2 regions of the Streptomyces sp. NPDC002564 genome follow, and region 1 is predicted to be linked to the other one. Evidence: riboswitches for the same ligand, from Rfam matches in the RefSeq annotation. Region 1 holds a riboswitch; the other holds the start of a gene.
The links. Region 1 has a riboswitch for cyclic di-AMP ahead of ACFYXE_RS18690 (M23 family metallopeptidase). Riboswitches for the same ligand answer to the same signal wherever they lie in the genome.
Positions count from the first base shown of each region.

Region 2: linked by a shared signal. The riboswitch ahead of ACFYXE_RS25995 (M23 family metallopeptidase) and the one ahead of ACFYXE_RS18690 (M23 family metallopeptidase) in region 1 are both predicted to bind cyclic di-AMP.

Region 1 covers NZ_JBIARE010000004.1:732,867-740,695, reverse strand. Annotated here, with positions in the region: gene ACFYXE_RS18695 (aldo/keto reductase) at 1-816, opposite strand, end outside; gene ACFYXE_RS18690 (M23 family metallopeptidase) at 935-2,014, opposite strand; cyclic di-AMP (ydaO/yuaA leader) riboswitch at 2,026-2,173, opposite strand; gene ACFYXE_RS18685 (PP2C family protein-serine/threonine phosphatase) at 2,395-3,579, opposite strand; tRNA gene ACFYXE_RS18680 (tRNA-Met) at 3,691-3,764, opposite strand; gene ACFYXE_RS18675 (alginate lyase family protein) at 3,812-5,041, opposite strand; gene ACFYXE_RS18670 (MFS transporter) at 5,385-6,917, opposite strand; gene ACFYXE_RS18665 (YceI family protein) at 7,240-7,785, shown strand.
Region 2 covers NZ_JBIARE010000007.1:413,443-421,271, forward strand. Annotated here, with positions in the region: gene ACFYXE_RS25975 (DUF5998 family protein) at 1-197, opposite strand, end outside; gene ACFYXE_RS25980 (GNAT family N-acetyltransferase) at 288-3,164, opposite strand; gene ACFYXE_RS25985 (HPr family phosphocarrier protein) at 3,370-3,651, shown strand; gene ACFYXE_RS25990 (GntR family transcriptional regulator) at 3,862-4,548, opposite strand; gene ACFYXE_RS25995 (M23 family metallopeptidase) at 4,745-5,548, opposite strand; cyclic di-AMP (ydaO/yuaA leader) riboswitch at 5,561-5,723, opposite strand; gene ACFYXE_RS26000 (M16 family metallopeptidase) at 5,961-7,346, opposite strand; gene ACFYXE_RS26005 (M16 family metallopeptidase) at 7,343-7,829, opposite strand, start outside.

The DNA of each region.
Region 1 (7,829 bases):
CGCGAGCCAGGCCAGGGCCACCGTCGCCACCTGGGCGCCGCGCCCCTCGGCGATCTCGTCGAGCGCGGCGAGCACCCGGTCGCCGCGCTCGCTGCCCACGTACTCCTCGACGCGGCCGCTGCGCGCGCTCTCGACCTGCGCGCCGGGGCGGTACTTGCCGGTGAGGAAGCCGGACGCGAGCGCGAAGTAGGGGACGGCCGCGAGGCCGGAGCGGGAGGCGACCTCCTGCAGCGGGCCCTCGTAGGTGGCGCGGGAGACCAGGTTGTAGTGCGGCTGCAGCGCGACGTAGCGCGCGAGGCCCTCGCGGTCGGAGAAGTCGAGGGACTCCTGGAGACGCTCGGGGCTGATGTTGGAGGCGGCGATGGCGCGCACCTTGCCGGCCCGCACCAGCTCGTCGAGCGCGCCGATGATCTCCTCGACCGGCACCGACGGGTCGTCGAAGTGCGTGTAGTAGAGGTCGATGTAGTCGGTGCCCAGGCGCCGCAGGGAGGCGTCGGCCGCGCCCTTGACGGTGGCGGCGGACAGGCCCTTGTACTCGGGGTGCGAGCCGACCTTCGTGGCGACGACGACGTCGGCGCGGTTGCCGCGCTCGGCCAGCCACTGGCCGATCAGGGTCTCGGACTCGCCGCCCCGGTTGCCCTCGACCCAGGCCGAGTAGGCGTCGGCGGTGTCGATGAAGTTGCCGCCCGCCGCGGTGTAGGCGTCGAGGACGGCGAAGGACGCCGCCCGGTCGGCGGTCCAGCCGAAGACGTTGCCGCCCAGGGAGAGCGGGAAGACCTCGAGGTCGGATGCGCCGAGTGTGCGAAGAGAAGTCATACGTTCCGCAACACCCGCGGCGGAAGGGGAATTCCGCGCTGCGGAGCGGAATCCCGTGGTGCGGGGCGGAGTTCCGGCGGGGCCGCGGAGCCTCAGCTCCGCGGCGGGACCGTCCGGCTCAGGGGTTGAGGCCCTTGCCCTGCAGCCAGCCCAGGGGGTCGATGCCGGCGCCGCCGGGCGTGTGGACCTCCATGTGCAGGTGCGGCCCGGTGACGTTGCCGGTCGCGCCGACGCGGCCGATGACGTCGCCCGTGGAGACCTTCTGGCCCGCGCTGACGTTGAGCGAGGACTGGTGGCAGTACCAGATCTCCGTGCCGTCCTCGAGTTCGAGCACGGTGCGGTAGCCGTACGCGCCCGCCCAGCCGGCCTCCTTGACGGTGCCGGTGTGCACGGCCTTGAGCGGGGTGCCGGTGGGCGCCGCGAAGTCCAGGCCGGTGTGGTGCCCGGAGGACCACATGGAGCCGGCGTCGCCGAAGTGCGAGGTGAGGGTGTACGAGGAGGTGGGGATGACGTAGCTCTTGGCGAGCTTGGCCAGGCGCTCGGCCTCCGCCTTCGCCTTCTTGGCCTCTTCTTCCTTCTTCTTCTTGGCGGCGGCCTTGGCCTCCGCCTCCTTCTCGGCCGCCTTCTGCTGGGCGGCGGCGTCCTCGGCGGCCTTCTTGACGGCGGCGTCCTCGGCGGCGGCCCGCACGGCGGCGTCGGCCTGGTGCTGCTGGTTCTCGGCCTGCTCCATGATGCGGGCGCGCAGGGCCTCGCCCGCGCCGGTGGTGCCCTGCTCGGCGTCGGCGGCGCTGACACCGGCGGCGGTGAGCGGGGCCGCGGCGGTCACCGCGGTGGTGTCCGAGGCGTGGTCGTCGGACATCAACGAGCCCACGCCCGGCAGGGACTTGGCCTCCGGCAGCGAGTCCGCGACGGCGGAGACGCCCGGCAGGTCGGGCATCGAGATGGAGACCGGCGGCTTGCCGTCCTGCGCGGTGGCGATGCCGCCCGCGCCGACGGCGGCTATGACACCCACGCCGAGGACGGTGGAGCTGCGGGCGAGCCCGCCCCCGCCCTTCTTGTGCACACGGTGCCTGCCGCGGACGGGACGGACGGAATCCTCGGTGGGGTTCCACTCCTCGAAAGAGCCCTCGTCGTACGCACCGAAGTCGTCGTCATTCGATGGGTACACGGCTTGGGGGGCAGGCCGGTTGGACGCCACTGGGGCGCACTCCTTTCCTTCCTTCTCGCCTACCGGGTTAGCTGACGGGTTCGGAGCAGGAAGGTCTCCTACGAACATCCGGCACGGAGGCACAGATGCCCGATTCACCCCAAGTTGGTGGTTCCCCGGCTCCCTTGCGGGATTAGGCGCGTGCGCACGGAGCCGCCTCTAGTGACGGCTGGGACGACCGCGCTGCGTTATCGAACGTTAATAGACAGCGCCTCCGTATTCCAAGCCGTTCCGGTTGATCGTTAACGCTCATCGGGCGTACACAACGGGACACGGAGGTGCGGACCGGGGCGAGTCGACCCCGCGTCCTCAAACACCGGAACTCCACATTCCCTTGACAGTGCGTCAGATGTTATGCGGAGTGGTGTACGTCAGTCACCGGCGGTGACGTCCGGATCCCCGGCGACCGGCCTGCGCACCGCGAGCAGCGCCATGTCGTCCGTCATGCCGCCCCCGGTGTGCCGCCGCACCTCCTGCGCGAGCGCGGCGAGCAGCGCGTGCGGACCGCCGCGGCCCGGGAAGATGCGCCCGCCGAGCCGGGCCGCCGGATCGTAGAAGGCGCCCGCCTCGTCCCGCGCCTCCGACAGGCCGTCCGTGTAGAAGAGCAGCAGCGCGCCGGGCGGGAAGTCCGACTCGTCCGCCCGGTCCGGCCAGACCCCCAGGTCGCCCATACCGAGCGGCAGCGCGGGCTCGGTCGCCGACAGGACGCACAGCCGCCCGTCGCCGCGCAGCAGCAGGGGCGCCGGGTGCCCGCGGTTGATCAGCCGCACCGTGCCCTCGCCGTGCCGGATCTCGGCGAGCACGGCGGTGGTGAACCCCTCGAACGCGTCGAGGCCGTCGCGCCGGGTGCCCTCGCGGGCCAGCGCCCGCTCCAGGCGCTGCGCCACGGCCTCCAGGGTGGCTTCCTGCTCGGCGGCCTCCCGGAAGGCGCCGATGACGACGGCGACCGCCGCGACGGCGCCCATGCCCTTGCCGCGCACGTCGCCGACGATGAGCCGTACGCCGTGCGGGGTGTCCTGCACCGCGTACAGGTCGCCCCCGATGAACGCGTCGGCCTGCGCCGCCTCGTAGCGTGCCGCGATGTCCAGGCCGCCGATGCGCGGGTCCGGTTCGGGCAGCACGGCGCGCTGGGTGGCCTCGGAGATGGAGCGGGCGATGGCGAGCCGGTCGTTGCCGCGCCGCACGACGCGGTTGATGACGATCGCGAGGGCGGCGACGGTCACCACGGTGATGACCTCGGTGACGGCCTCGACGTGGCTGCTGACGGAGTTGCCGTAGTGCAGGAAGAGGACCGCGCCGGTGGCCGCGGCGCCGGTCAGGACGGTGTTCAGCCGCGAGTAGAAGGGGGCGGCGATCAGCGGGGCCGCCGCGAAGAGGGGGGCCGCGGTGAAGTCGGGCGGTGTCGACGCGTCGTAGATGACGCCGAGGACGAGCAGCAGGAGCGGCAGGGCACGCACGAAGGCCCGTTCGTGCGGGGTGGTCCCTGCGTCGTCGGTTCCTCCTCGCTGCCCCACCGCTTGTCTCCCGCCGGCTCCGCGCCCATGACCGCGCTCCATCCAGGGTTCCCGGAGCGGGGGGAGGCTGCGACCTGGTGTGGGCCGACCGGGTTACGGCCGGGAAAACACCCGAGGCCGGGAAGCTGATGCTTCCCGGCCTCGGGCCTTCAGTAGCGGGGACAGGATTTGAACCTGCGACCTCTGGGTTATGAGCCCAGCGAGCTACCGAGCTGCTCCACCCCGCGTCGGTGAACACAACACTACGCCATCGGAAGGGGTGCGTCGAACCACTTCAGGCGTTGTCGGCGTGCGTGAGGGTCTCCCAGGCCACGAAGAGGTCGTCCGTGCCCTCGGGCCGCCGCTGCTCGGTGTACCTCTCGGTCTCCGGCATCGCCAGCTTCAGCCGCCCCCGCAGGTGGTTCAGGCCGACCTCGGTGTCGGGCCCCATGTCGCGCTGCACCTTGCCGCCGCACAGCCAGCCCGGTGCCGCGGCGCCCAGCTGGTACTTGGCGTGGAACTCGAAGGCGGCCCGCAGCCGGTCCTTGACCTCGCCGTACAGGTCGACGCCCTGGTGCCAGGCGGTCTCCGCCATGTGCGAGGTGGCGGCCAGCGAGTAGCTGGCGTGCTTGAAGTTGCGGCAGGTCTCCTGCGAGAGCCCGTCGGCGTAGGTGCCCTGCCCGAACCAGTACTTCTTCAGCTCGGCCGCGGTGTCGATGCCGCTGCCCTTCGGGGAGACCGGGAGCTTGCCGTCCGACTCCAGGTAGAAGTAGGCGGGCACCCGCGCCCTGAAGTGCTGCACGGCCTTCTCGAAGGTGGGGTGGTCGTCGAGGAAGACGGCCATGGACATGGTGGCGTCGGCCATCACCAGGTCCCAGTTGCCGTTGCGCTCGACGGAGCCGTCCTTCACCTGGGGCAGGTAGGCGTTGCGCAGCATCCGTTCGAAGCGCAGCAGTTGTCCGTCGCTCCAGCCGTCGTACGTGTAGCGCACGGCCTCGGCGGCGCGGGCCCAGGAGGAGGCGGCCCAGGCGGTCTGCAGCCCGGCGTTGTCCTCGGTGTGCCGGGTGATCACCTTCGACCAGGCGTCCATGATCTGCACGGCCTTCTCGGCGTGCGCGCGCTCGCCGGTGATGTTCCAGAGCAGCGCCTGGGTGTACGCGGCCAGGGCGTCCTCGCGCTCCTCGACACAGCCCCGTCCCGGGCGGGTGTCGGGCGGGCACTCCACGACGGCGTAGGGCTTCGCCCGGTAGCCGGCGGCCGCGTACTTGCTCCGCCGCATCTGCTCGTACGCCGTCGTCCAGGGCTGTTCGCGGGCCCGGACGTGTGCGCGGACCCGGTCGAGCTGCTCCTTGCCGACGAGTACGCCCGGGTGCTCGAAGGCCAGGTCGAGCGGGCGGGCCGCGGCCGTGCGGGTGCCCTGACCGCCGGTGCCGCCGCCTCCGCAGGCCGCGGCGAGGGCGACGAGGAGGGGCGCGAGGAGCAGCACGAGGACGCGCCTCCTCCTGCCCTGTACGGCTGCGGCCATGCTGCACCTCCATCTCCCCCCTGCCTCCCCCCACCCTGTCCCGCCCCCACCCCGACCGCACGACCAAACTGCTCCGTTCGGACGCCGGAGGGACGGGTTGGGGGGGTGCGGTCGGGGGGTACGGGGACGCCCGGGGCGCCGAAGGCGCCGTCAAGCGGCGCGGCGACGGCCCGGGGCGCCGAAGGTGCCGTCAAGGGGCGCGGGGAACTGCGCGACCAGCCACAACAAACCCGCAGCCGCCCCCCCCTCCCCCGGAGGGCACACGCACCGGCGCCCCGCCGAGCCGAAGCAAGGCGGGACGACACGGCACGGGACGCCGAACCCCCGTAAACCCCCGGAGGGATTACGCCGCGGTGGTCAGACCGTCCCGCCCCTCCGGCTCCACCACCCGCTCCCGGCCCCGGCCCCGGTCCCGGTCCCGGTCCCGGATGAGGACGACCGCGAGCACCGCCGCCACGAGCACCCCCACCGCCCCGCCCCAGAAGCTCGCGGACATCGCCCGCGTGAAGGCCTCCCGCGCCGCCACGGCCAGCGCACCGTCGCCGGAGGCGGCCGACAGCGCCAGCGCGTCGGAGACCGAGTGGGCGGCCCCCGCGGGGGCGGAATCGGGCATCGCCCCCGCATAGGTCCGGGAGAGCACCGCCCCGAGGACGGCGACCCCGAGCGCCGCCCCGGCCTGCTGGACGGTGTCGTTGAGGGCGGACCCGACCCCCGCGTGCTCCCCGGGCACCGCGCTCATCAGCGCGGCCGTCGCCGCCGGCATCGCCAGACCGCCGCCGACGCCGATCAGGACCATCGCCGCGGAGAGCATGCCGAACCCGGCGTCGGAGGGCAGGGAGGCGAGCGCGGCGAACCCCGCGGCGATGACGGTCAGCCCGGCCGCGGTCATCGGGCGGTTGCCGATCCGGTTGCCGAGCGTCGCGCCGATCCCGTTGAAGGCGAGCGTGGCGACGGCCATCGGGGCGAAGGCGAGGCCGGTCCTGGCCGGCGAGTAGCCGAGGACGAACTGCAGGTACTGGGTGAGGACCAGCATCAGGCCGCCGTTGGCGAAGGTCAGCAGGACCAGGGAGAAGCTGGCGCCGCTGAAGACGCGGTCGCGGAAGAGGGAGAGCGGCACCATCGGGGAGTCGGTGCGGACCTCCCAGATCCCGAAGGCGCCCAGCGCGAGCACCGCGACGGCGAGCGAGATCTGCGTGGCGCGGTCCCCGAGCCCGGACTCGGCGGACTCGATGATCGTCCACACCAGCGCGGTCATGCCGACCGTCGAGAGGACCATGCCCAGCGGGTCGGCCTTGCGGGCGGGGCCCTTGGACTCCGGCATCAGGACGAGCGCCGCGACGACGGCGAGCCCGGCGATCGGGACGTTCATCAGGAAGACCGCGCCCCACCAGAAGTGGGCGATCAGGACGCCGCCGAGCACGGGCCCGCCGACCAGGCCGACCACGGCGACCGCGCTCCAGGCGCCGATCGCCTTGCGGCGCTCCTCGTCGTCGAAGACGGTGATGAGGATCGACAGCGTGCTCGGCATGATGAGCGCGCCGCCCACACCCATCAACACCCGCCCCGCGATGAGCTGTTCGGGGTCGCGCGCGACGGTGGCCAGGAGTGAGGCCGCGCCGAACAACGTCAGCCCCACGACCATCACGCGCCGCCGCCCGAACCGGTCGGAGAGGCTGCCCGCGGTGAGCAGCAGACCGGCGAAGACCAGGATGTACGACTCGATGATCCACTGGATGTCCTGGGCGTCCGCGCCCAGGTCCGCGGCGATCGGCGGGACCGAGACGGTCAGGACCATGTTGTCCACGACCAGGACCAGCGTGCTCAGGCAGAGCACGATCAGGATGAGCCAGCGGCGCGGGTGACGGCGCTCTTCCATCGTGGGACCTTTCCAGACGTCGGGCGGCACGGCCAGGACGTACGCCCGATGCGTACGGCGTGCTCTCGATGCGCACACTGTACGCACTGCGCACGGTGTGCGCAACGGATGACGGAACGACGGCCCGGGACGGCGCCGGACGACACCGGGCGGCAACGGGACTCGACTCGGGGTGGGTTGGCGCTTGAGCAGCCCGAACTCGCCTGCAGGACGGCGGTATCGTCATGCGCCCCAGGACGTCGTCCGTCCACCGCGACGCCTTGTACCAGTGACCGGTTGCGCCGAACGCTTACCGCCTCTTCCACTCCAGGAGTGACCAAGCATGTCAACCATCACCCAGCTCAGCGAGCTGAGCGGCGAGTACGTCCTCGACACCACCCGCACCCGCATCGGCTTCGTCGCCCGGCACGCGGTCGGCCCCCAAGTACGCGGCCACTTCGAGGAGTTCGAGGGCGACGCGCACCTGGACGGCGACGACCCCGCGAAGTCCGCGGTCCGCCTCACGCTCCGGGCCGCCAGCATCCAGAGCCACAACAAGTTCCGCGACGACCCGGTGCGCGCCAAGTTCCTCGACACGAAGAAGCACCCCGTCATCACCTTCACCTCCACCGGGGTCGAGCAGGTCGACGCGACCCGCTTCAGGGTCACCGGCGACCTCACGCTGCGCGGCACGACGAAGTCGCTGACCCTCGACGTCGAGTCGACGGGCGGCGAGAGCGACGCCCAGGGCGATGTCCGGGTCGGCTTCAAGGGCAGCGCCGAGATCGACCGCAAGGACTGGGGCGTGCGCGCGAACGCCGTGGACACGCTGTTCGTCGGCGCCAAGGTGACGATCGAGTTCGAGGTCGCGGCGGTCCGCAAGCCCTGACGGGCCGATTCCCGGCCGCGCGAACAGCCCGACGCGAACAGCCC
Region 2 (7,829 bases), on a different contig from region 1:
GTGCCGGTCAGGACGAGGACGGTGACGTGCCGGCGCACTTCGTTGGCGTCGAACGTCGTCTCCTGGTGGACCAGGTAGGACCCGATGGCCTCGCCGCCGATCGCGGCCTCCACCGCCTCGGCCACGAGGGCCGGGTAGTAGCCGCTGCGCTCGATCGCCGCGCGCAGCCCCTGGGTCGTCGTACCGGTCTTTGCCATGCCGTCCATCCTACGGCCCGGTGCGGGGCGCACGGTGCCCCGCGGGCGCCTCGGGTCGCGGACGGTGCCCCCGGGTCCCCCTCGGCCCCCTCAGTACCCCGGAAGGGTGCGCGGGCCGAGGTCGTCGCGGGCGGGCGGGGGCGCGAGCCGGACGGAGGCGCCGAGCACGGAGAGGCCGTGCGGGGCGACGACCACCGGCTCCAGGGTGACGGCCACGACCTCGGGGTGGTCGTCGACGAGCCGGGAGACCCGTTGGAGCAGCTCCTCCAAGGCCGGGGTGTCGACCGGCGCGGAGCCCCGCCAGCCGAACAGGAGCGGCGCCGTCCGGATGGACCGCACCAGGGAGCCCGCGTCCCGGTCGGTGACAGGGATGAGGCGGTGGGCGGTGTCGCCGAGCAGTTCGGACGGGGCGCCCGCGAGCCCGAACGAGAGCACCGCCCCGGCCGCCGGGTCGATGACCGCGCGGACGACGGTGTCGACGCCGCGCGGGACCATGCCCTGGACGACGGGCCGCAGCTCGGCGGGCTTGCCGAAGGCGTCGGTCAGCTCCTGGTAGGCCCGGCGCAGTTGCTCCTCGTCCGCGAGGTCGAGGCGCACCCCGCCGAGGTCGGCGCGGTGGCGCAGGTGCGGGGCCGTGGTCTTGAGGGCCACGGGGTAGCCGAGGGTGCGCGCGGCCCGCACGGCCGCGTCGGGGTCGGGCGCGGGCAGGGCCTCGCGCACCCGGATGCCGTAGCGCCCGAGGAGTTCGTGGGCGTCGGCGGGGGCCAGGGTGGTGCCCCGTGCGTCGGCGTCCTTGGCGAGCAGGTCGTCGATGCGCCCGGCGGCGCCGTGCTCGTCGATGTCGTCGTACTCGTGGACACGTCCCGGTTCGGCCGCCTCGCGCCGCCACTGGGCGTACTTGACGGCTTCGGCGAGGGCGCGGACGGCCCGCTCGGCGGCGGGGTAGGCGGGGATCCGGTACGGCCCGGCGGCGGGCTCGTCCGGGGCGTCGGCGGGCGCGTCGGCGGACCCCGCGGGCGCTGCGGCTTCCGCCTGCTCCGCGGCAGCTGTCGCCCGGGCGGGGTCACCCGTGCCGCCGGCCGGGGGTGCGGGGGCGTCCGGGCGGGTGCTCGCGGCGGCGGAGAGGGCCTCGGCGAGGCCGCCGAGCTCCACGTGGACGACGGCGACGGGCTTGGCGGGGCAGCCCGCGGCGGCGGCCCGCAGCTCCGTGGCGAGCGTCTCGGGATCGGTGGTGGCGCCGTCCTCCCCCACCCAGGGGATCGCGTTGACGATCACCGCGTCGCATCCGTCGTCCGACAGCGCGTCGGCGAGCGCGGCCCGGAAGTCGGCGGGGACCGCGCCGGTCGTCAGGTCGCGCGGGGGCAGCGGGCGCAGGCCGTCGGCGACGCACGCGTCGTACGTGAGCAGGCCGAGGGACTCGGAGTTTCCGAGGATGCCGACCCGGGGCCCGGCGGGCAGCGGCTGGCCCGCGAGCAGCAGCCCCGCGTCGACCATCTCCGTGACGGTGTCGACGCGGATGACACCCGCCTGGCGCAGCAGGGCCGAGACCGTGGCGTGCGGCAGCCGGGTCGCCTGCACGGCGTGGCCGGTCGGCGCGATGCCGCTGTGCCGGGCGCCCTGGACCACCACGAGGGGCTTGACGGTCGCCGAACGCCGGGCGAGGCGGGTGAACTTGCGGGGGTTGCCGATGGTCTCCAGGTACATCAGCGTGACGTCGGTGTCCGGGTCCTCGAACCAGTACTGGAGCAGGTCGTTGCCCGACACGTCCGCGCGGTTGCCGGAGCCGACGAAGGTGGACAGACCGGCGCCGCGCCGGTGCAGACCGGAGAGCAGGGCGATGCCGATCGCGCCGGACTGGGTGAACAGGCCGATGCGCCCGCGCGCGGGCGACTGCGGGGCGAGCGACGCGTTGAGCCGGACGTCCTCGGCGGTGTTGATCACGCCGAAGGCGTTGGGTCCGATGATGCGCATGCCGTACGAGCGGGCCTGGCGGACCAGTTCACGCTGGCGCTCGCGGCCCTCGGCGCCGCTCTCCCCGTACCCGGCGGAGAGCACCACGAGACCGCGCACCCCGCGCTCGCCGCACTCGGCGACGACCTGGGGCACCCGGTCGGCGGGCACCGCGACCACCGCGAGGTCGACCGGCTCGCCGATGGCCGCGACGGAGCGGTGCGCGGGCACTCCGGCGACCTCGGTGCCGTCGTCGAACGCGCTGTTCACCGCGTACAGGCGGCCGGTGAAGCCGGACTCCCGGAGGTTGGCGAGCACGCTGTGGCCGACGCCTCCGGAGGCGCGCCCCACGCCGATCACCGCGACCGAGCCGGGCGTCAGGAGGCGCTGCACGGACCGCCCCTCGGCGCGCTGTTCGCGGGCGCGCTGCACGGCGAGCGAGCGGTCGGTGGGCTCCAGGTCGAACTCCAGGCGGACGACGCCGTCCTCGAAGCTGCGCTTCTGCTGGTAGCCCGCGTCCGTGAACACCTTGATCATCTTGCTGTTGGCGGGCAGCACCTCGGCGGCGAAGCGGCGGATGCCGCGCTCCCTGGCGACGGCCGCGATGTGCTCCAGGAGGGTGGAGGCCACTCCCCTGCCCTGGTGGGCGTCCTGCACGAGGAAGGCGACCTCGGCCTCGTCGGCGGGGGCGCTGGCGGCCATGCCGCGCTCGTCGATGCGGTCGTAGCGCACGGTGGCGATGAATTCGCCGCCCACCGTGACCGCGAGGCCCACCCGGTCGACCTGGTCGTGGTGGGTGAAGCGGTGCACGTCCTTGGCGGACAGCCGGGGGTAGGGCGCGAAGAAGCGGTAGTACTTCGACTCGTCCGAGACCTGCTCGTAGAAGCTGACCAGGCGGTCCGCGTCCTCGGCCGTGATGGGCCTGATCCGGGCGGTCCCCCCGTCGCGCAGCACCACGTCGGCTTCCCAGTGAGCGGGGTAGTCGTGCCGATCCTGCTGATCCGACGGGGTCTGCATGGGGCCAGGGTACGGGTCGCGCGCCCGCGGGGACCGGGGCAGGCTAGGGGGTGCCTCCGCGGTCCCCGTGGATCACGGAGGCCGAGACACCCCCTGGGACAGGTCGAAAGACGCCCGGGAGCAGGACGTATGTCCGACAGAGCACCCGTGACGGCATGAGACACTGGTCTAGACAAGTGTGAGACACCTGGAAGGGCAGCAACACATGGCTGAGCGCCGCGTCAACGTCGGCTGGGCCGAGGGCCTTCACGCCCGACCCGCCTCCATCTTCGTCCGTGCGGCCACGGCCGCCGGCGTCCCCGTGACGATCGCCAAGGCCGACGGCAACCCGGTCAACGCCGCCTCGATGCTGGCGGTCCTCGGCCTGGGCGCCCAGGGCGGCGAGGAGATCGTGCTCGCCTCCGACGCCGAGGGCGCGGACGCCGCTCTCGACCGGCTGGCGAAGCTCGTCTCGGAGGGGCTCGAGGAGCTGCCGGAGACGGTCTAGGACACGTTCCTTCTGGGACACGTTCACAAAGCAGTGCCTCGATGGGGTCGTCCGGAATTCCGGACGACCCCATCGACGTTTGTGCGCGCACATTCCACGCCCGATCGACGGGCCATTCGACGGGAATGGGCGCACGCCGGAGAAACGCACCCATAAAGCACGCCGAAGAGGCCCGGGGCGAATTGCTTCTCTTTGTATACGGCGTCGTCGTTAATTCCGGAGACCCACCGTGTTGACGGCATGTTGCGGATCCCTCACACGGCCGCCCCCGCGCGCGGGCCGCGGCCGGTGGGCGGCCGCCGTCCGCGCGGCGTGCGCGGCGGTGAGCGTCCTGGCGCGGTCCGCGTCCCCGCGGGTCACCGCGTCGACGATCGCGGCGTGCTCGGACCAGGTCTCGGCCGGCGCCGCCGGGGGCTCCACCTCGTACATCCAGGCGACCTTGTGCCGGAGCTGGGTGAGCAGCGCGCTGAGGCCGGGGCTGCCGGACGCCTGGGTGAGCGTCTCGTGGAACCAGCCGTCCAGGGGGCGCAGATCCTCCCCACGGCCGTTCCTGGAGCGCTCCTGGCCGAGCCTGACCAGGCCGCGCAGGACCTTGAGGTGCGCGTCCGTGCGGCGCTGCGCGGCCCGGGCGGCGGCGAGCGGCTCCAGCAGCGTCCTGACCTCCAGGAGGTCGGCGGCCTCCTGCTCGGTCGGCTCGGCCACGCACGCGCCCGCGTGTCTGCGGGTGACGACGAACCCTTCGGCCTCCAGGGTGCGCAGGGCCTCGCGGACGGGGACGCGCGAGACCCCGTAGCGCCGCGCGAGGAGTTCCTCGGTGAGCCGGCCGCCTCTTTCGTAGACGCCCGCGACAATGTCGTCCCGGATGGCCGTGCATACCGAGTGCGCGGGAATGCGCATGACCGGACCTCCGCCTTAATCCCCGCGAAACGCGGTCGACCGACACTCGTTCCGCGACTCTATTGCAGAGCGCGGGAATTTCCGACGGCGGACCGGAATCCATGGATATCTTTTGGCCAAGAACGGCGGCACGGCGAAAGCCCCGGTTCGCCGGGAACCGGGGCTTTCGGTGAGGTGCTGCGGGGTCCGCGTCGGGTCAGACGCCGACGCCGTGCGAGCGCAGGTAGGAGACCGGGTCGATGTCCGAGCCGTACTGCTCGCCGGTGCGGGCCTCGAAGTGGAGGTGCGGGCCGCTGGAGTTGCCGGTGGAGCCCGACAGGCCTATCTGCTGGCCCGGGGTGACCGCCTGGCCGACGCTGACGCTCAGGGACGACATGTGGCCGTACTGGGTGTACGTGCCGTCGTTCATCTTGATGACCACGTTGTTGCCGTAGGCACCGCCCCAGCCGGCCTCGACGACGGTGCCGGAGCCGACGGCGTGGACCGTCGTGCCGGACGCGGCGTGGAAGTCGATGCCGGTGTGGCTGCCGGAGGACCACATGCCGCCGCCGGTCTGGTAGCCCGTGGAGACGTACGAGCCGGAGATCGGGGCGACGTAGCTGTTGAGGCGCTTGCGCTCGGCCTCGCGGGCGGCGCGCTCCTTGGCCTCGCGCTCCTTCTTGGCCTTCGCCTTGGCCTCGGCCTCGGCCTTGCGCTTCTCCTCGGCCGCCTTCTTCTTGGCGGCCTCTTCGGCCTTCTTGGCCGCGGCGGCGTCGTCGGCGGCCTGGCGCTGCGCGGCGGCCTGCGCGTCGATGCTCTCGGCGAGCGAGTCGCCGACGGAGATCGCCTGGGTGAGGCCGGTGTGCTCGAGGGGCGCGTCGTCGGCGGCGGCGAGCGCCGGGGCGGCCAGGCCTCCGATGACACCGGTGGTGGTGAGCGCTGCGACGCCCGCGACATTCGCGGTGGTACGCGTGATGCGGCTGGGACGACGGTGCTTCCCGGTGGCACGGGTGAACGCCATGTGGCGGGTGTTCCTTTCCTTCCCTCTCGCCTACCGGGTTAGCTGACGGGTTCGGAGCAGGAAGGTCTCCTACGGATCCCTCGCCTCGCGGCAAGGTGTCCGATTCACCCCAGGGGACATGTGGGTCCCCGGCTCCCCTGGCTCGCGCCGTACGGGGACTCGGCGATGACTGTCCGGTGCCGCGGCTGCGGCGTACTGCGTGACGAACAGCCGGACCGACGCTAAACGGGGCGTCTTTCAATCGACAAACAGAACGCGACTTTTGTAGCGCACGCCACACCGCAACAGGCACAACAGGCAACGTCCGTACGAATTCGGACATATGAGGACCCCGGCCACCTAAGCGGTCACCGGGGTCCTGATATGTCCTGACTGTGCCTCAGCCCTTCGTGCGCTCCGGGCCGTGCGGGGCTCAGCCCGTGACCACACTCACGTCGCCGATGCCGAGCGCCCTGACGGGCTCCTCGATCCGCGCGGCGTCGCCGACCAGGATCGTCACCAGACGGTCCTCCGGGAAGGCGTTCACGACGGCCGCGGTGGCCTCCACGGTGCCGGTGGCGGCGAGCTGGCGGTACAGCTGCGCCTGGAAGTCGTCCGGCAGGTTCTGCTCGACCTGGTCGGCGAGGGTGGCCGCCACGGAGGCCGCCATCTCGTACTTGAGGGGGGCCACGCCCACCAGGTTCTGCACGGCGACGTCGCGCTCGGCGTCGGTGAGGCCGTCGGCCGCGAGGGTGCGCAGCACCTTCCACAGGTCGTCGAGCGCCGGGCCGGTGGACTCGGTGTCCACGGAGCCGCTGATGGCGAGCATCGCGGCGCCCGTCCCGTCCGGCGCCGAGCGCAGCACCTGGCTGAACGCCCGTACTCCGTAGGTGTATCCCTTCTCCTCCCGCAGGACGCGGTCCAGACGGGACGTGAGGGTGCCGCCCAGGCAGTACGTGCCGAGGACCTGGGCCGGCCACACGCGGTCGTGCCGGTCGGCGCCCACGCGGCCGATGAGCAGCTGCGTCTGGACCGCTCCCGGGCGGTCCACGATGACGATGCGGCCGCGGTCGTCGGCGGTCACCTGGGGCACCGGGCGCGGCTCGCCCGCGGGGCCGGTCCAGGCTCCGACGGTGTCCGCGAGGACGGCGTCCAGGTCGGTGCCGGTCAGGTCGCCGACCACGACGAGGGTGGCCGTGGCGGGCCGGACGTACTTCTCGTAGAAGGCGCGCACGGCCGCCGAGTCGATGGCCGTGACCGTCTCCTCGGTGCCCTGGCGCGGACGCGACATGCGCGAGGTCGCCGGGAACAGCTGCCGGGAGAGCTCCTTGGCGGCGCGGCGCGCCGGGTTGGCGGCCTCGTGCGGGATCTCGTCCAGGCGGTTGCGCACGAGCCGCTCGATCTCGCTGTCCGCGAAGGCGGGGGCGCGCAGGGCGTCGGCGAGCAGGCCGAGCGCCTTGGCGAGCCGGGAGACCGGGACCTCCAGGGAGACCCGTACGCCCGGGTGGTCGGCGTGCGCGTCGAGCGTGGCGCCGCAGCGGTCGAGCTCGGCGGCGAACTCCTCGGCGGAGTGCTTGTCCGTGCCCTCGTTGAAGGCCCGCGCCATGATGGTGGCGACGCCGTCGAGGCCCTCCGGCTCGGCGTCCAGGGGCGCTTCGAGGTGGATCTCGACGGCGACGACCTGCTGGCCGGGGCGGTCGCAGCGCAGCACGGTGAGGCCGTTGGGCAGGGTGCCGCGCCCGGGCGCCGGGAACGCCCAGGGCTTGGCCGTACCGGCCTCGGGCATGGGGTGGAACTGCATCGTCGCGGCCTCGGTCACTTCGCCGCCTCCTCTTCCTCTGCGTCCGCCGCGTCCTCGTCGGCGGCGGTCACGGGTTCGTACACGAGCACCGCGCGGTTGTCCGGGCGCAGGCGCGCCCCGGCGACCTCCTGGACCTCCTGGGCGGTGATGTCGAGGACGCGCTGGACCGCGGTGAGGGCGAGCTGCGGGTCGCCGAACAGGACGGCGTAACGGCACAGTTCGTCGGCGCGGCCCGCGACCGTGCCGAGCCGGTCGAGCCACTCGCGCTCCAGCTGTGCCTGGGCGCGCTCCATCTCCTCCGGAGTGGGGCCCTCCGCGGCGAAGCGGGCCAGCTCCTCGTCGACCGCGGCCTCGATGACCGGGACCTCGACGTCGCCGGACGTCTTGACGTCGAGCCAGCCGAGCGAGGGTGCCCCGGCGAGGCGCAGCAGCCCGAATCCGGCGGCGACCGCGGTGCGGTCCCGGCGCACGAGGCGGTTGTAGAGCCGGGAGGACTCGCCG